4 regions of the Peribacillus asahii genome follow, and region 2 is predicted to be linked to each of the others. Evidence: riboswitches for the same ligand, from Rfam matches in the RefSeq annotation. Region 2 holds a riboswitch; each other region holds the start of a gene.
The links. A riboswitch is a leader RNA that binds a small molecule or an ion and turns the genes downstream of it on or off. The one in region 2 is predicted to bind S-adenosylmethionine.
Positions count from the first base shown of each region.

Region 1 (4,927 bases), 940 kb from region 2:
ATTAAAATAATACCGAAAAATACTAGTTACGGAAAGGAATTGATACAAAATGATTATTTATCCTTTTAAAGGAAAAACTCCTGAAATTGCTGAAAGTGCTTATCTTGCTGAAAATGCCGTTGTAACTGGAGATGTAAAAATTGGCGAAGAAACAACAATCTGGTTTAACTCCGTCATTCGTGGCGATGTAGCCCCAACGATTATCGGGAAAAAAGTAAGTATCCAAGATAATAGTGTACTTCATCAAAGTCCTAATAACCCGCTGATTATTGAAGATGAGGTAACGATTGGTCATCAAGTTATTCTACATAGCTGTAAAATCCGTAAAGGTGCGCTAATCGGAATGGGCTCCATCGTCCTAGACAAAGCAGAAATTGGTGAAGGTGCCTTTATCGGGGCCGGTAGCCTCGTTCCTCAAGGCAAGGTGATTCCGCCAAATACACTCGCATTTGGTCGTCCAGCAAAAGTCGTGCGCGAGCTGAATGATGAAGATCGTAAAGATGTGGAACGCATTATCCGAGAATACGCTGAAAAAGGACAATTATACAAACACGCAAAGAGAATTAAATAAAAGGAACTTCTATACAGTTGGGCTTTCCTTCCCCCCAACTGATAGTTAGCCACGTTCTACGATCACTAAGATTTCTGCTATATCTCACCAATTAAAGCAGTACGGGCAGCCTTCTCCCCCCTGCCTTCCTTATTATCGCCTCATAATCTTGAGATAAGGGTCTTGCTGCCCGTGAAGTAGGGATACATATACATATATAGTGCTTAACTCGTTATAAGTTAGGTATTTTTTCAAAAAGGTTCTATATGTATTATATATGATTTTAGGCTCACTTTTACCAATATATATGCTCCATGACTACATAAACAAAGAAGAACTAACTCAAATAAGTTAGTTCTTCTTATCATAGTTATGCTTGTGCTTTTAACGCTTCCGCTTTATCTGTACGCTCCCATGGCAGATCTACATCTGTACGGCCAAAATGTCCGTAAGCAGCTGTTTGTTTGAAAATAGGACGACGTAAATCAAGCATTTTAATGATACCCGCTGGACGAAGATCGAAATTATTACGAACAAGCTCCACTAATTTCTCTTCGCTTACTGTACCTGTTCCAAATGTATCTACAGCAATTGATACAGGTTGAGCAACACCAATTGCATAAGCAAGCTGTACTTCTGCTTTATCAGCAAGACCAGCAGCTACAATGTTTTTCGCTACATAACGAGCTGCATATGCCGCTGAACGGTCCACTTTCGTTGCATCTTTACCAGAGAACGCTCCACCGCCATGGCGAGCGTAGCCACCATACGTATCAACGATGATTTTACGACCTGTAAGACCTGCATCCCCTTGAGGTCCACCGATTACAAAACGGCCTGTTGGATTAATGAAATACTTTGTTGTTTCATCGATTAATTCAGTTGGTACAACTGCTTTAATGACATGTTCTTTTAAGTCAGCTTGAATTTGTTCAAGCGTTGCTTCTGGGTCATGTTGAGTAGAAATAACAATTGTATCCACGCGAACTGGTTGATTGTTTTCATTGTATTCTACAGTTACTTGTGTTTTCCCATCTGGACGTAAATATTCTAATGTGCCGTTTTTACGAACTTCTGTTAAACGACGAGAAAGTTTATGTGCTAAAGAAATAGGAAGCGGCATTAATTCTTCTGTTTCTCGGCAAGCAAAACCAAACATTAAACCTTGGTCTCCTGCACCGATTGCTTCGATTTCCTCATCAGTCATTGTTCCTTCACGAGCCTCAAGCGCTTGATTTACTCCCGCAGCAATATCCGCTGATTGTTCATCAATTGAACTTAGTACAGCACATGTTTCGGCATCGAAACCATATTTCGCACGAGTGTAACCAATTCCAGCAATTGTATCCCGAACAATACGTGGAATATCTACATAAGCAGATGTCGTAATCTCACCTGCAACAAGTACAAGCCCTGTAGTTACACTTGTTTCACAAGCAACACGAGCATTTTTATCTTTTTCTAGAATTGCATCAAGAATTGAATCTGAAATCTGATCGCAAATTTTATCTGGGTGACCCTCTGTCACAGATTCAGAAGTAAATAGACGACGGTTCTTTGACATCTTATTTCCTCCTTGGAAGTTAGTTATATTATAGGCAAAAGTCTGTCTTTTACGGAGCTCATTCCCTTATTAGCTTCCATCATAGTGACAAATATATTTAGAAAAACACGACTTTTAATCGAAATTCATGTTTCCCCTGTACTTTGATTCTTCTTCAAAATACAAAAAAACCTCTCCTAGCTAATGAGGAAAGGTTTATTATCTGTCAACTATCCTTTCACTCTTATCGTTCAAGGGTTGTTTACCTTGCTCAGGTTAGCACCAACACCATGATTCCTTAAAAAATAAACGGCCTTATTTTAGCCTTCATTTCACTTTAAGTTCACACTATGGCAGGTTGCTGGGTTTCATAGGGCCTGTCCCTCCACCAACTCGGGATAAGAGAATCCGTACAATTAAAAATGATACGGAATCTATTGGACGCTGTCAACACTTTTTTGTACAATGTTTTATATCGTCTATATGAAATTACAGTTCCACGTACCTTTCAGCTAGTCTGAATGAAACAAGCAAAAAGTGAACAGCATCATTAATATAGCCTTTTTATAACGAACAACTCCTCCTTGCACAATTAGGATTAAGAGGATATAACATTTTTTGGTTACCCAACGTTAGATTATAAGGTCCTAATTACATCGACAAACGATACATAAAGAGATACTGTAACATAGTGTTACGAATAGCATAAAAACCTTTTAGTACCTTCCAGTTAAAGTCATATTAAATAAATTTCTTTTCTTAATTCTTTCCTATTAAAAGAAACATGTTAGGTGCCTTCTCATACGCTTACAAAGAAACCTACTCTATACACTGGAAAACGTCGAGTACTATAATCCTTTTTTGGACAACTGACAAAGTGAACACGTTTCATCATACTCATATCAATCTTATTATATGACATTTTTTAAAATGTTGTTGACAAGTCTGTTATGCAACACTATCATTGCTTTGTTGATAAATATTTCCTTTTAATCGAATGATAAACTTGATTAAGGAGACTATATAAAAAAAATCACAAAAAAAAATAATTAGTATAGACTAATTAAATAAATGTGTTATACTAATCGTAATTTAAAAAACTTAAAACAAAGGAAGGTATCTCATATATGAATTCTGTGGATGTTTCTAATGAGTTACACCAATTATTAGCTGGTAAAAATGCTCACATACAACTTTCTGTACCTCAGTTAGTAGAAAAAGTATTAAGCCGTAACGAAGGTGAATTAACAGCAACAGGAGCAATTAAAGCTGAAACAGGTAAATACACTGGTCGTTCACCTAAAGATAAATATATCGTGGAAGAGGCTTCCGTAAAAGATAAAATAGACTGGAACTCTAACCAGCCGATTTCTGAAGAGACGTTTAATAAATTATACAACAAAGTAACAGAGTATTTAAAAGAAAAAGATGAAATTTTTGTGTTTAAAGGTTTTGCAGGGGCTGATCAATCATCTCGCCTTCCAATTCAAGTTGTGAATGAATATGCTTGGCATAATCTTTTTGCACATCAATTATTCATCCGTCCTACAGAAGAGGAATTAGCTAATCATGATTCTCAATTTACAATTCTTTCTGCTCCTAACTTTAAAGCAAATCCAGCTGTTGATGGAACAAAATCAGAAACATTTATCATTATCTCATTCGAACGTCGTACAGTTTTAATCGGTGGAACGGAATATGCTGGAGAAATGAAGAAATCTATCTTCTCTATCATGAACTACTTACTTCCTGAATCAGATATTTTCTCTATGCACTGTTCAGCAAACGTAGGTCGTGAAGGTGATGTTGCTTTATTCTTCGGACTATCAGGAACAGGTAAAACAACGTTATCTGCAGATGCAAACCGTAAATTAATTGGTGATGACGAGCATGGCTGGTCTTCAAATGGTGTATTCAATATTGAAGGTGGTTGCTATGCAAAAACAATCAACCTTTCTCGTGAAAAAGAACCACAAATCTTTGATGCAATCCGTTTTGGAACAGTATTAGAAAACGTAGTGATTGATCCTGATACTCGTATTCCTGATTATGATGACAAAACATTAACTGAAAATACACGTGCAGCATATCCAATGGATGCTATTGACAATATCGTATTACCAAGTGTTGCTGGACATCCAAATACAATTATTTTCTTAACAGCTGATGCTTATGGAGTATTACCTCCAATCAGTAAATTATCAAAAGAACAAGCTATGTTCCACTTCTTAAGTGGCTATACTAGTAAATTAGCTGGTACAGAGCGCGGAGTTACATCTCCAGAAGCAACTTTCTCTACATGCTTCGGATCTCCATTCTTACCACTTCCAGCTCAACGTTATGCAGAAATGCTTGGACAAAAAATCGATGAGCACAATGCAAAAGTTTACCTTGTAAACACTGGCTGGACTGGTGGAGAATACGGAACTGGCAGCCGTATGAAACTTGCTTACACTCGTGCAATGGTTCAAGCAGCTCTTGAAGGTGAATTAACAAACATTGAAACTGTTAAAGATAGCATTTTCGGTTTAGAGATTCCACTTCATGTACCTGGTGTTCCAGACGAAGTTCTTCAGCCAAGCAAAACTTGGGAAGATAAAGCGGCATACGAAGCAAAAGCAACGGAACTTGCGGCTAAATTCCGTGAAAACATCCAAAAATTCAACGTATCAAAAGAAATCGTTGAACAAGGCGGACCAATCGCTTAATTAAAGAATGAAAACCCGACAATTGAGAGTTAATTGTCGGGTTTTTTATACTCCTAGTGATACGGATCACGTTTAGTAAAAGCACTTAAACAAGCCACTTCATTAATTTGTCGAGTTCAGTGATAT
Region 1 is NZ_CP026095.1:3,961,430-3,966,356, forward strand. It holds gene BAOM_RS19470 (gamma carbonic anhydrase) at 53-571, shown strand; gene metK (methionine adenosyltransferase) at 921-2,114, opposite strand; SAM riboswitch class I at 2,335-2,498, opposite strand; gene pckA (phosphoenolpyruvate carboxykinase (ATP)) at 3,221-4,801, shown strand; gene BAOM_RS19485 (DUF2584 domain-containing protein) at 4,904-4,927, opposite strand, start outside.
Region 1: another riboswitch for S-adenosylmethionine. It lies ahead of metK (methionine adenosyltransferase); the one in region 2 lies ahead of mtnK (S-methyl-5-thioribose kinase).

Region 2 (4,927 bases):
ATTTGTGCACTCTTTACGATGTTAGCTGGTTGTGTGGCTTCACCTATACCTAATACAGAACGAAACCAACATATGGATTCGAAAAAAGAAACGGCCAAAACATTTCTTTTAATTGGTGTGGATTCTCGCGGAGAAGAGGATTCGCGTGCAGATGCGGTCTTGCTTGCCCGTTATGAGCCAAAACAAGGGCAGATTAAGTTAGCTTCTATTATGAGAGATAGTTATGTGAAAATTCCAGGGTATGAAAAAGGATATCATAAAATTAATGCGGCTTATTATTATGGTGGAAGCGAGTTAATGAAAAAAACGATTTTAGAGAATTTTAACATCAACGTAGACCATGTTGCAGTCATTGACTTTCAAGGATTTGTTAATATAGTGGACTTAATTGCACCAGACGGGCTTACCGTAGATGTTAAACCAGAGATGATTTCAGATATGAGCATTGCAGCGAGCAGTGGAGAAAATGTGTTGCATGGGGAGCAGATTTTAAAGTATGTTCGTTTTCGTCATGATAATGAAAGTGATTTTGGTCGTGTTGAACGACAGCAAGAAGTGTTGGTGCAGTTAAAAGACCAGTTAATTCAGCAGCTGTCTAATGTGGATGGAATTGTTGCTTTACCAGGGATGATTGAAGAAGCGCTGACATATGTAGAAACAGATATTGGAATGAAAACGATGTTTGTATTAAGTTCCCAAGCGATGTTTCATCCTGTTGATTCGATTAAGACGTTGCGCATTCCTGTTAATGACAGCTATACAAACGAAATGTATCCGCATGCTGGTGCCGTTTTATCTATAGACTTTGAGAAAAATCAACAGGCTTTACAGGAGTTTTTTGAGTAAGTCTTGTTACATGAGATACGTGTATAACTACGATATTTTCGCGATAACGTATCATCTATATAAAAGAGGCTGCCTAAGCAGTCTCTTACTACATGATTTCATAAAACGGAGGATATTATAGCGATAGTTCAGACTAATCATTCTATTTCCTATATGGAATAAAGATTAATACCTCTCGTAATGCTTGTTGATTTAAAAGGGTAATATAGGAATCATTTCATTACACCAAGCAAGACAAAGTTGTTTGGGTCATAGTCAATCTTTTTTAAAGAGTTGAATAGGAAGAGCGAGTTACTTGTTTTACTAATTCAATAACAGTTGGAATATCCAGTGTGCTGCGATTTTTTACTAAGTGAGTTCCAATGATAAGCGCGTTTGTTTTAACGTTAATTCGTTGGTCCGTATTAGCAATTCCATCTAAATCAATTACAGGTGAAAGGTCGCTTGCTCTTCTAATTAATTCCCAGCCAGCAAACCCAAAGCTGTCTGCTTTCGCTTTTTGTAAAACATAAGATAATAGGCCATCAATGTTTTTAAATTCATCACGACTTTCATTGCTCCATAATGTTGAATAAACGCCTGTAAAAGTTGACCAAAATGTCTGAATATGAGAAAGAATACTCTCTTGATCCGCTTCTTCACGTGTAACAGCTTGGAAAAGGAGATTAGAAATAAATTGTCCTGTATCAAAGCCGATTGGACCATAGAAGGCAAATTCAGGGGCGATGACTTTTGTTTCGCTTTCGCTTGCCAAAATGTGTCCTGTATGTAAATCGCCATGCACTAGAGCTTCTTGTTCACTTATAAATATTTTTTTCAATTTTGCCACTTCTAGTTTTAATTCATGGTCGTTCCATAACGTTTCTACAATCTCGGATAATTCCACTTCATAGTTGGTTGGTGTATGCTCAAAGAATGGGCCGGTAAAGATGGAACTTTCTATAATTTTACACAGTTCTAGATTCGTGAAGGCACGTGCGATTTCTTTTTTTGTCGTTGATTCTAAGTAATAGTCGGATGTGTAAAATAAAGTTTTGGCTGCATATTCGCCAATATGTTGTGAAATAAGAGGATAGCTTTTGCCTTCAATAAGGCCAGTGCGAGCAATCTTTACATGTGATAAGTCTTCCATGACCGTAATGGCAAGCTGTTTATCTGCATAATACACTTTTGGGACATATTCGCGGCAATAGCTTCCGAATGTAAGTAAGGCATCTGCTTCAATAGCTGCTCGTTTTAATGTAAGCGGCCAGCTTTCACCTAGCACTTTTGCATAGGGAACGGCTTGTTTAATAATAACCCCTTTATTAGTTGCGTTATCTGCGACATGAAAAACATAATTGAACGTGCCAGCTCCAATTTTGTGGCAAGTTAATGTCGCGTCCTTATCTAATAATTCTAGCTTTTGTATGAGTGCAATCGCTGTTTCATTCGTTAATAATTCGAACGAGCCTTGTGTTTGTGTCAATATAATCCCTCCAGATTATCGTTTAGGCAAGTAAAAAAGCCTCTTTCGATTTAAGAAAGAGGCTTTGAAATGATGATTCAAACCTCTTATCTTTCAGAAAGAATTCTTTCTGATGGAATTAGCACCGTGCCTTGCGGATTATTTCTCCACATATTGCGGTCGGTTGCTGGGCGTCATAGGGCCATATCCCTCAGCCTGCTCTTGATAAGAGAACGTATATTTTTCATTTTTAATAAATTATAGTTAGCTTGGAAAAATAATAACAATATTCTTAAAACATTGTCAATATAAAAAATTAATAAAATTCCGGACGTCGGTCGGCAAACACAGGAATTTTATTACGCACTTCGCGTACTTTAGTAAAATCAATAGTTCCTGTTAAGATTTCGACCCCTTCACCTGCTTCATTAATAATCTCACCCCATGGATCAATGATTAATGAATGTCCGGCAAATATGTTATTCGGATCTGAACCTGTTCGATTAACGGCTACAACATACGCTTGATTTTCAATTGCACGGCTAATTAACAGCGCGCGCCAGTGATCTAATCGAGGTTTCGGCCATTCTGCTGACACAAACAATACTTCTGCTCCTTTTGTAGTATGTGCACGAAGCCATTCAGGGAAGCGGATATCGTAGCAAATGAAGCTCGCACATAGTTTGTCATCAAATGTAAATAAACCATCCCTTTCACCAGGTTGCAGGAAATGATGTTCATCCATCAATTGAAATAAGTGAAGTTTATCGTAATCTTTGACGAATTCTCCTTTATTATTAATCATAAGCATTGTGTTATAAATGCCGTCGTTTGTTTTTTTTGCGATGGATCCTCCAACGAGATGTACGTGATATTTCTTGGCGATTTTTTGTAAAAATGAAATCGTTTCTTTTGCTTCCACGTCGGCGATTTCTTCTAAGCGTGTTAAATCATACCCGGTAGTCCATAGCTCTGGTAAAATGAGGACATCCGGCTTCGATTGAACAGCCTGCTCAATGAGTTGTTCTGCTGCTGTATAGTTTGTTTCCGGTTTTCCAAAAGCAATATCCATTTGAATACAGGCAATGTTCCAGTTCATAATTTATACCTCCACAGTTTGAAAAAGTTCTTTACAACATTATCATAAACATATATCATTTTTGATTATAATTTCAAGAAATTTCAGAGAAGGTGCACGAATGTTTCAATTTGAACAATCCGAATTATTAAAAACATTACCGAAACAATTTTTTGCCTCGCTTGTTGCAAAAGTTAATAGCATTCAAGCTCAGGGACATGATGTCATTAATTTAGGACAGGGCAATCCAGATCAGCCAACGCCAGAACATATAGTGAAAAGTTTACAAATAGCTGCAGAGAAACCGTTGAATCATAAATATTCTCCGTTTCGCGGTCATCAATATTTGAAGGAAGCGGCTTGTGCTTATTATGAAAGAGAGCATGGAGTAGTGTTAGACCCTAATACAGAAGTTGCGATTTTGTTCGGCGGAAAAGCAGGGTTAGTAGAGCTTCCACAATGCTTATTAAACCCAGGTGACACGGTACTCGTTCCAGACCCAGGCTATCCAGACTATTTATCAGGTGTTGCATTAGCGAAAGTAAAAACAGCATTTATGCCACTGCTTGAAGAAAATTACTTTTTACCTGATTACGCAAGCTTAGACCGTGAAATTGTTCAACAAGCGAAAATGATGTTCCTTAATTATCCGAATAATCCAACAGGTGCAAGTGCTACGGCTGAATTTTTTGAGCAGACGGTTGCAATTGCGAAAGAACATTCGATGTGTGTTGTGCACGATTTTGCTTATGGAGCGATTGGTTTCGATGGAGAAAAGCCGCGCAGTTTTTTACAAACAGAAGGGGCAAAAGATATTGGGATTGAAGTATATACTCTGTCTAAAACATATAATATGGCAGGCTGGCGAGTAGGTTTTGCTGTTGGGAATAAAAGTGTGATTCAAGCACTGGAACTGCTTCAAGATCATCTATATGTAAGTTTATTCCCTGCTGTTCAAGAAGCGGCTGCAACAGCATTACTTGAGTCACAAGATTGCGTCCGTGAATTGGTGGCAACATATGAAGGGCGCCGTCGTGTGTTTATCGATGGGCTACGTTCAATCGGTTGGAACGTAACGGCACCGAAAGCTTCGTTTTTTGCTTGGCTTAAAGTTCCAGAAGGGTTCACTTCGGAGAGCTTTGCAGATTATTTATTAAATGAAGCTCACGTTGCCGTTGCACCAGGAAATGGCTTTGGTCAATTTGGTGAAGGCTATGTCAGAGTTGGGTTACTTACTTCTGAAGAAAGACTTCAAGAAGCTGTGAAACGAATTAAAGCGCTAAAGTTATTTACCATTAAACAATAAAAGCTATATACCTAATTTTTCTTATGGTGAACAACAAGCTTAATAGAAGAGGGGCACCCCAAAAATGGGTGCCCCTTTCTGCTTTAATCTATAGAGCATTTCATCGATTTGCCTTATGATTTCGCGAATTGATTGTTTGTAAGTTTCGTTGTTTTATAATGTGATACATAGCTATGGAGAATCATGCCCATAACAATGATGAACATACCAGTCCATGATAAAAGGGAAGGGAAGGCTGTCGATAGCAATA
Region 2 is NZ_CP026095.1:3,023,214-3,028,140, reverse strand. It holds gene BAOM_RS14835 (LCP family protein) at 1-846, shown strand, start outside; gene mtnK (S-methyl-5-thioribose kinase) at 1,112-2,314, opposite strand; SAM riboswitch class I at 2,398-2,525, opposite strand; gene BAOM_RS14825 (carbon-nitrogen family hydrolase) at 2,610-3,392, opposite strand; gene BAOM_RS14820 (pyridoxal phosphate-dependent aminotransferase) at 3,493-4,677, shown strand; gene BAOM_RS14815 (DMT family transporter) at 4,791-4,927, opposite strand, start outside.

Region 3 (4,927 bases), 1.7 Mb from region 2:
GTTCAATCGCTAATGGAATATCTGCATTAGTTGTTTCTCTAATTGGTTTACCGTTATCTAATGTTTCAAGTTGAGCAAGCTCTGTTTTGTTTTCTTCCATTAAGTCAGCGAGCTTGTACATTAAACGACTGCGCTCTGCTGCACTTAATCTTGACCATGGGCCTTCATCAAATGCTTTACGAGCTGCCTTGACGGCTAAATTGATATCCTCTTTATCACCTTCATATACTTCAACAAGTTTTTTACCTGTTGCTGGATTTGGAGTGGAAAATGTTTTCTTAGAGACACTTTCAACGAATTGTCCATTAATATACAGCTTTTTTGGTCCTTGTAAAAACTTTTGAAGCTTTTCACTAACTTGCAAAGTAAGATTTGACATAAATACCTCCTAAAATATACATAAAATGGTATTGTGCAAATCATGGTGAGGGATAAATAGGTGAGAGCATTTACGATACTCACTAATACATCTTAACAAATGTAATGATTATACTCAAATGTTAAATAGTGTTAATTTTAATATTTTTTTATAGGTGGAAATTTCTCTTTGAAAGGTGTGCCAAACTGCAGTTTGGCGCGAAAAAAGTCAAAAATCATCAGCATTCTAGGATAGATTTTAAAAAATGTCTATATTTTTGTCATGACAGTTGTATTTACTATAGTCGTGAACAAAAATAATAGATAAAATAGAAATGGGATAAAAATATATATAGTAGGAATTTTTTAAGTGTTACGGAAGTTCATCAGGAGGAATTATCATGGATAAAAAAACAAAACGGATAGCAGATCGCAAGCTGTTAGGGATTGCTGGGGCAGCCTGGATGTTTGATGCTCTCGATGTGGGGATGCTCTCCTTTATTATTGCGGCTTTGAAAATGGAAGAAGGATGGAACCTGACTGATGTGCAAGCTGGATGGATTGGAAGTACGCAATCGATTGGGATGGCTGTTGGGGCTTTACTGTTTGGAGCAATGGCGGATAAAGTAGGCCGTAAAAATATTTTAATTATTACGCTTTTACTTTTTTCTATCGGAAGCGGGTTATCAGCATTAGTAGGGACGATTAGTTTATTTTTAATTTTACGCTTTTTCATCGGCATGGGGCTGGGAGGAGAGCTTCCTGTCGCATCTACACTTGTAAGTGAAAGTGTAGCACCGAGCAAACGTGGACGAGTCGTTGTCTTATTAGAAAGTTTTTGGGCGTTAGGTTGGATTTTATCGGCTCTTATTTCTTATTTTATCATTCCGACATACGGCTGGAGAATTGCTTTAATCTTAAGTGCGTTACCAGCTTTTTATGCGGTATACCTACGTTTTAGTTTACCAGACTCACCGAAGTATGAAGAGTTGAAGCCGAAGGAAAAACAATCGATGCTTCAAAATATGAAAAAAGTGTGGGCGAAAGAGTATTCCAAACAAACTCTTATTTTATGGGTGCTTTGGTTCTGTGTTGTATTCTCTTACTACGGCATGTTTCTATGGTTACCAAGTGTGATGCTGATGAAAGGGTTCAGCTTAATTAAAAGCTTTGAATATGTGTTAATTATGACGCTTGCACAGCTTCCAGGTTATTTTACAGCTGCTTGGTTTATTGAAAAAATGGGTCGTAAATTTGTGTTAATTACTTATTTAATTGGTACAGCAGTGAGCGCTTATTTCTTTGGAACAGCTGAAGAGCTGCCGTTGTTAATTACATCAGGAATTCTTCTTTCTTTCTTTAACTTAGGTGCATGGGGGGCTTTATACGCTTATACTCCAGAGCAATACCCAACAGTGATTCGGGGAACAGGAGCAGGGATGGCAGCGGCTATTGGACGTATCGGAGGAATTTTAGGGCCGTTATTAGTCGGGTACTTAGTAGCTGCCAATACATCGATTAGCGCAATTTTTACGATTTTTACCGTTGCCATACTAATCGGTGCCATCGCGGTGGCTTTTGGTAAAGAAACAAAAAATACAGTATTAGAATAGAAATTTGAGAAAGGGGTGCACTTGCACTCTTTTTTCATTTAGGTTATGCTAGCATAGTTGAGCAAACGATTTCCTATGTTGATATTGACATTTATTTACTAATCATATAGTATTTATATACTTTCATATTACTTTTTAATTCTTATCCAGAGAGGTGGAGGGATTTGGCCCTTTGAAGCCTCGGCAACAGACCTGTTATAGGAACTGTGCCACATCCAACAAGCAGATGCTTGGAAGATAAGAAGAGTCGAATGAATACAGTAGCCTCTTCTTGGATAAGAAGAGGCTTTTTAAATATGCGCTGAATGTAGCTGGAATATGGAATGATATAAGAGGTTCAGGTATCACATAAACAGAATAGAAAGGGGTTATACATATGGAATTATTTAAAAAGATTGAAGAGAGAAAAGCGCTGTTAATTGATAAATTATTAGCAAAAGGTGTATACAAAACAAAAGACGAGCGGCATTTATATGATGTTCCATTAAAAGTATTAGAAGATGAATATAAGCTTGTTGTTAATAAACCCGATCAACACTCCTCTTCCTCATGGATGACATAGTGAAGATTGATTTGTTTACATAAACATGAAAATTGGAAGTTATGTTCGGATTGTCACAAAATATTCAAGAAATGTATTCATATTTGAGGATGTTTACAAATTTATCACAATTAGAAGGGATAAATTAGATTGATTTGGGACTAATTATCTATTATGATATTTTTGTAAATATATTGAAAAGTGGGAAATGGACGATGAAGAAACTATATGCTGAACTAATTAATGAAAAAATTGAGGAAAAAAGACAAGAAATGATTAGATTAGCTATAGATTTTGGTTTTACAAGTCAGCTGGCGGTTCAAGCAAGTCAAGAGCTCGATTCTCTTTTAAATGCGGCTGCAACTAGAGACAAATAGTTACACACTTCCTTTTCAAACAGATATTTGAAAAAATTCAAGAAAGCTATTGCTAAAAAATGAGCAATAGCTTTCTTTTATGTTGGCTATAATAAGCTTGTGAATCTAAAGCGATATTTAAGAAAGCCTTTAGGAGATGACTGCCGTTCATTCACAATTAGAATCCCTTAAGGGGGGGAGATTGAGTGATACTACAGGTCGACAAAAAGGGGTGTGTCATCATGGAAAAAACAAAAAAATGCCGGGACTCTCTAGTTGTTAAAACAAGTATCGTTCTTCCTCCAGACACGAATAATATTGGTACGATGTTTGGAGGGAAATTAATGGCGCAAATTGATGACATAGCAGCTATTTCAGCAATGCGCCATGCTCGGTCGCATGTTGTAACGGCTTCAACGGATTCGGTGGATTTTCTGCATCCAATTTCTGAAGGCAATGCGGTTTGTTTAGAAAGCTTTGTTACTTATACGGGCCGCACCTCCATGGAAGTGGTGGTAAAAGTAGTAGCTGAAGATTTGCAAAGCGGTGTTCAAAATTTATGCGCTCTTTCTTTTTTAACTTTTGTAGCGATTGATGAAAAGGGAAAACCTATTTCTGTTCCTCGTTTAATTTCAGAAACAGAAACGGAGAAAGCGCTATATGAATCAGCGAAAGAACGAGCACAAGCGAGAAAGAAGCGGAGAACAGATACACAATATATTGCCGATACTATTGGAAACGACCTTGTTTGGTCTTTATGAAAAATCGAGTAAATACTCGATTTTTTTGTTGTTCAAAAGGTATAAAAAAATAAAAATGATTAAAAATAACAGTAATTATTTGAGAAAATAACCAAAAAGTGTTAAAAGTTGAGTAATGTTATAAAAACGGTTAGGGGGATAGGCATGGAAAAGGAACTCCTGCGAGTAGAAAACCTAACAACCTCATTTTGTATTGATGATCAATATTATGCAGCTGTTGACGATTTATCTTTTACCGTTCATGAAAATGAAATTGTTGCCATTGTAGGAGAGTCCGGCTGCGGTAAGAGTGCACTTGCTTTGTCTATTATGCAATTGCACGATAAAAAGCGAACAAAATCAGAAGGTTCTATTATATATAAAGGGACAAACTTATTGAATGCAGCAGAATCGAAGTTAAATAAAGTTCGCGGTCGACATATTAGCATGATTTTTCAAGAGCCGTTAACGGCATTAAATCCCCTTATGACAGTTGGTAAACAAATAGAAGAAAGTCTTCATTATCATACAGATTTATCAAAGAAACAGCAAAAAGCTAAAACGTTTACTCTGCTTGAACAAGTCGGGATTCCGTATCCAAAACGCACCTATAAGCAATATCCTCATGAATTGTCAGGAGGAATGCGACAAAGAGTGATGATTGCAATTGCCGTAGCTTGTTCTCCTTCCCTTGTTATTGCCGATGAACCAACCACTGCACTAGATGTAACCATCCAAGCACAAATTCTAGATTTATTAAAAGACATTCAACAAAAAACAAAGATGGGTATTATTTTTATTACCCATGATTTAGGCGTTGTCGCAGAGATTGCCGATCAAGTGATTGTTATGTATGCGGGACAAATTGTTGAAAAAGGAAGTGTAAAAACAATATTGGAGAGGCCGCTTCATCCCTATACGAAGTCTTTGCTTTACTCTATCCCTACTGTGACGAAAGAAAAGAGTCGATTGCATGTCATTCAAGGGATGGTGCCGCCTATTGCGAAAATTAACAGAAGCGGCTGTCGGTTTAAAGAGAGGATTCCATGGATTTCTGTGCAATCGCATGCGCAATTTCCGAGGCTGCATGAAGTGGAACCAGGTCATTTTGTTCGCTGCACTTGTTATAAACAGTTTCACTTTCCGGAAGAAGGAGGTACAGCGATTCGATGACGTTGCTAAAAGTAGAAGATATCAAAGTTTATTTTCCAATTCGAGGCGGTTTATTTCATACAGTAGTAGACCATGTTCGGGCGGTGGATGGTGTTTCTTTTGAATTACAGCAAGGAGAAACGTACGGACTTGTTGGCGAGTCGGGAA
Region 3 is NZ_CP026095.1:1,337,894-1,342,820, forward strand. It holds gene BAOM_RS06575 (aldehyde dehydrogenase family protein) at 1-379, opposite strand, end outside; gene BAOM_RS06580 (MFS transporter) at 759-1,970, shown strand; SAM riboswitch class I at 2,110-2,214, shown strand; gene BAOM_RS06585 (Fur-regulated basic protein FbpA) at 2,347-2,532, shown strand; gene BAOM_RS24885 (aspartyl-phosphate phosphatase Spo0E family protein) at 2,667-2,888, shown strand; gene BAOM_RS06595 (acyl-CoA thioesterase) at 3,110-3,628, shown strand; gene BAOM_RS06600 (ABC transporter ATP-binding protein) at 3,773-4,780, shown strand; gene BAOM_RS06605 (ABC transporter ATP-binding protein) at 4,777-4,927, shown strand, end outside.
Region 3: another riboswitch for S-adenosylmethionine. It lies ahead of BAOM_RS06585 (Fur-regulated basic protein FbpA); the one in region 2 lies ahead of mtnK (S-methyl-5-thioribose kinase).

Region 4 (4,927 bases), 2.1 Mb from region 2:
GTTATAATTGGAATAATATAGAAAGGAGTGATAATATGCAGTTTGCTGATGTATATTTATTCGAAAAAAAGACGGATTCTAATCCAGTAGAGTGGAAACAAGTAGAGGTCCTCTTCGAGAGTAACGGTATTCAGAAAACGACTCCTAGTTTTGAAGTAGCAATAAACTTAGAAGAAGAGTTAGAAAGACTTCGGCCATTTGAAGGCGAGCTTCTTCGTCTAAAAACAATTGAAGTAGATGATGATGAAATCCCAACTAGATACCTTTGCTATGATTTGGCGAATTGGAGCTTTTCTGGTAACCGTTTAATCGTCACAAATCCAATTGAAAATGTCCACCAATACACCCTCCCTTTTAATTAAAACCATCATTTAGAAAGGCATCTCTTCATTGGATGTCCTTTCAACAAGCATTACCACCTGTTTGTCTTAAGCTTAGATTATCCCATGAATTATGAAGTATGGAACTTGCCCATTCAGTACTGAATGGGGAAATCCATCACTTTTCTTCAAAAATAGATTGATTCCTCATAGATGTTATCTCCACTACGATCATTCATTAATTTCTACTTTATTTTCCTCGCATATGAAGTGTACATGTGCATATTTCTGAGACCATGACAAATGTACCCTTTCACAATCATGCGAAAGGGTACATTAAACTTTCTTATTTATTCACCATATTAGCTGGGACGACCCATTTATCGAATTCTTCTTCTGTTAAATAACCAAGTTGAAGGGCTGCTTCTTTCAAAGTAGAATTCTCCTTAAATGCGTGTTTCGCAATTTTCGCCGCCCTTTCATAACCGATGTATGGATTAAGCGCCGTAACAAGCATAAGAGATCGTTCTACATTTTGTTTAATAGCTTCTTCATTCGCTGTAATTCCAACCGCACAGTTGTTATTGAAGGAAAGAATTCCTTCTGTTAATAATTTAACCGATTGTAAAAAATTATAAATAATAACCGGTTTAAAGACATTTAGCTCGAAATTACCTTGGCTGGCTGCAAATCCAATGGTCGCATCATTTCCAACGATTTGAGTCGCAATCATCGTTAAGGCTTCACTTTGAGTCGGATTTACCTTACCTGGCATAATAGAACTTCCTGGTTCATTTTCTGGAATCGCAATTTCGCCAATACCGCTTCTTGGACCACTTGCTAACCATCTAATATCATTAGCAATTTTCATTAAGTCAGCAGCTAGTGCTTTTAACGCACCGTGGACGTAGACCATTTCATCATGACTTGTCAGTGCATGAAATTTATTATCAGATGTTTGGAACGGATGTCCCGTATCCTCAGCAATTTGTTTCGCTGATTCCTCTGGAAATTCAGGGTCTGTATTAATCCCTGTTCCTACCGCTGTCCCACCAAGAGCTAAGTTCAATAATTTTTGACTGCTCTCTTCTATCATAGCTAAACTCTTATCTAACATCGCTCTCCATCCAGATATTTCTTGACCTAATGTAAGAGGCGTCGCATCTTGAAGATGTGTTCGACCAATCTTCACTACATCCCAAAATTCTTTTTCCTTCTCTTTAAACGTATCACGCAGTACTTTAATAGCTGGAATTAGTTGATTGACTACTTCCATATAGGCAGCAATATGCATCGCCGTTGGAAACGTATCGTTCGAACTTTGTGCTTTATTTACATCATCATTTGGATGAAGTCTTTCCGATTCTCCAATCTCCTCCAACCACTTATTACCTTTATTAGCAATAACCTCATTGACATTCATATTACTTTGCGTCCCACTACCCGTTTGCCAAACAACAAGCGGAAAGTGCTCATCAAGCGTTCCATTCAAAATTTCTCTACAAATCGTTATAATAGCATTTTTCTTCGCTTCTGATAAATCTCCAAGCTTATGATTTACTTTAGCTGCTGCTTGTTTTACATAAGCGAATGCCCGAATTAATTCAATTGGCATCTTTTCCTTACCAATTTTAAAATTATTGCGACTTCTCTCTGTTTGAGCTCCCCAATATTTATCAGCAGGGACCTTTACCTCACCCATCGTGTCACTTTCAATTCTAAATTCCATTATTCCTTGCCTCCCATTTACATATAAAATCATATAGTCCGTTAATTAGTTTCTCTTAATAGACCACATGCCATTCATTGATATTGATTCTCATTTACATTGTACAAGTTTTCCATGTATATAGCAAAAAAATAGCTTATTTTCGTACGTTATACGATAAAATTCATTAGTTTATGTATGTCTGTAAACAAAATAGACAATATAAAGATTGACGATATCATCGAACAAATTTTCCATTGGTATTGACATTAAGAAAAATGTATAGTAAATTCAAAAAAAACAAACTATTTGAACTCTTATCCAGAGAGGTCGAGGGAATGGCCCGTTGACACCTCAGCAACCTTCATTGACCCGTGATCAATGAAAAGGTGCTAATTCCTCAAGTTCCTGTAACTTGGCAGATAAGAAGAATGACTCAACTTACTCAAATTAAAGTCTTCTTCTTAAAGAAGACTTTTTTTTATTTCGTATCTTTAAAGGAGCCGTGATGGTGATGTATAAAAAGGAAACATATCTTGCTCAAATTGGAAATAGAAGCGAAACAACTACAGGAACAGTCAACCCTCCTGTCTATTTCTCAACTGCTTATCGACATGAAGGAATTGGGCAATCGACTGGATTTGACTATACTCGTACTGGAAATCCAACTCGCCAAATTCTTGAACAAGCAATCGCTGATCTTGAATCCGGCGATCGAGGCTTTGCTTGCAGTTCAGGCATGGCAGCCATTGCGACAATCTTAGCTTTATTTGAATCAGGCGATGAATGGATTGTTAGCGGCGATTTATACGGTGGAACGTACCGCCTTTTAGAACAAGGGTTTAAAAAATGGGGCTTAGGCTGTAAATATGTAGATACTTGTTGTTTGAGTGAAATTGAAGGAGCAATTACTCCGCAAACAAAAGCCATCTTTCTAGAAACCCCAACAAATCCCCTTATGCAGGAAACAGATATTCGAGCTGTTGCCGACATTGCTAAGAAATATAACTTAATATTAATTGTGGATAACACATTCTATACCCCACTCCTTCAACAGCCAATTTTAGAAGGTGCTGATATTGTCATTCACAGTGCAACGAAATATTTGGGCGGGCATAATGATGTACTAGCTGGATTGATTGTCGCAAAAGGAACAGAATTATGTGACGCGTTAGCGTTCCACCATAATGGATACGGCGCTGTATTGAGCCCATTCGATTCTTGGCTTCTTATGCGCGGAATGAAGACTTTAGCTCTACGCATGAAACAACATGAACAAAATGCTAAAGCACTTGCTGAATATTTAACAAATCATGAATGCGTTACAGATGTACTTTATCCAGGAAAAGGCGGCATGCTTTCCTTCCGCATTATCGATGAAAAAGCCGTTAATCCATTCTTACAATCTTTACAATTAATTTGTTTCGCTGAAAGCCTTGGCGGAGTCGAAAGTTTCATTACGTACCCTGCAACGCAAACACATGCTGATATTCCGTTAGAAACGCGACTTGCAACTGGCGTATGTAATCGACTGTTGCGCTTCTCTGTTGGCATTGAAGATTATAACGATTTAACTCAAGACCTAGAACAAGCTTTTGCTCGTGTAAAACAGGAGGTATTATAATGAAAAACGGGGAACAATTTAGCTTTGAAACACGTTTGCTTCATAATGAACATAAAGTAGACCCATCAACTGGTGCCGTTAGCGTTCCGATTCAGCACGCATCTACGTTCCATCAATTTGATGTTGATCAATTTGGTAAATACGATTATAGCCGCAGTCTAAATCCAACTCGTGAAGCATTAGAAACGATTATTGCTGAACTAGAAGAGGGAACACATGGTTTCGCTTTCGCATCAGGAATGGCGGCCATCTCAACAGCCTTCCTATTATTATCAGCAGGTGACCATATCGTCGTTACAGAAGATGTATACGGTGGAACATTCCGAATGGTCACAACTGTATTAAACCGCTTTAACATTGACCATACATTTGTCGACATGACAGATTTTGAAAGCGTGAAAGCAGCGGTTCGACCGAATACGAAAGCTATTTATATGGAAACACCATCAAACCCAACTCTTAAAGTAACCGATATTAAACAAATTTGTGATTTCGCTAAAGAAATTGGAGCCTTAACGTATGTAGACAATACATTCCTAACTCCAGCTTTACAAAAACCACTTCAACTAGGGGCCGACATTGTACTTCATAGTGCAACGAAGTTCCTATCTGGACATAGCGATGTTGTAGCAGGACTTGCTGTTGTGAAAGATCCCGAGCTAGCAGCTAGACTTGGCACACTTCAAAATGCATTCGGAGCAGTACTTGGCGTACAAGATGCTTGGCTAGTAATGCGAGGGTTAAAAACATTATCTGTACGGATGGAGCATTCTCAAAAAGGAGCTCAAAAAATAGCGGAATATTTAAATCAGCATCCACTTGTTAAAAGCGTCTATTACCCAGGGTTAGCTGATCATCCGCAATACGACATTCAACATAATCAAGCAAGCGGAGCTGGCGCGGTTCTTTCATTTGAACTAGAAAATGAAGAAGCACTCCGAACATTTGTCGATCACGTACAATTACCTGTTTTTGCAGTGAGCTTAGGGGCCGTTGAAACGATTCTATCTTATCCTGTAAAAATGTCTCATGCAGCTATGCCTGCTGATGAACGTGAAAAGCGCGGCATTACTAATAGCTTACTTCGAATTTCCGTTGGATTAGAAAATGCTGATGATTTAATTCAAGACTTTGAACAAGCGCTGCAAAAGATCCAAGCAAGCCACACGATAACTGCACAATAATTGATAATCGCTAGGATAATTCATATATCCTAGCGATTATTTGTTACTGAAGCAAAAATAGCACTTATGACTCAATTAACTTTATGTCCCC
Region 4 is NZ_CP026095.1:883,552-888,478, reverse strand. It holds gene BAOM_RS04465 (hypothetical protein) at 36-362, shown strand; gene fumC (class II fumarate hydratase) at 667-2,049, opposite strand; SAM riboswitch class I at 2,343-2,457, shown strand; gene BAOM_RS04455 (methionine biosynthesis PLP-dependent protein) at 2,543-3,652, shown strand; gene metC (cystathionine beta-lyase) at 3,652-4,836, shown strand.
Region 4: another riboswitch for S-adenosylmethionine. It lies ahead of BAOM_RS04455 (methionine biosynthesis PLP-dependent protein); the one in region 2 lies ahead of mtnK (S-methyl-5-thioribose kinase).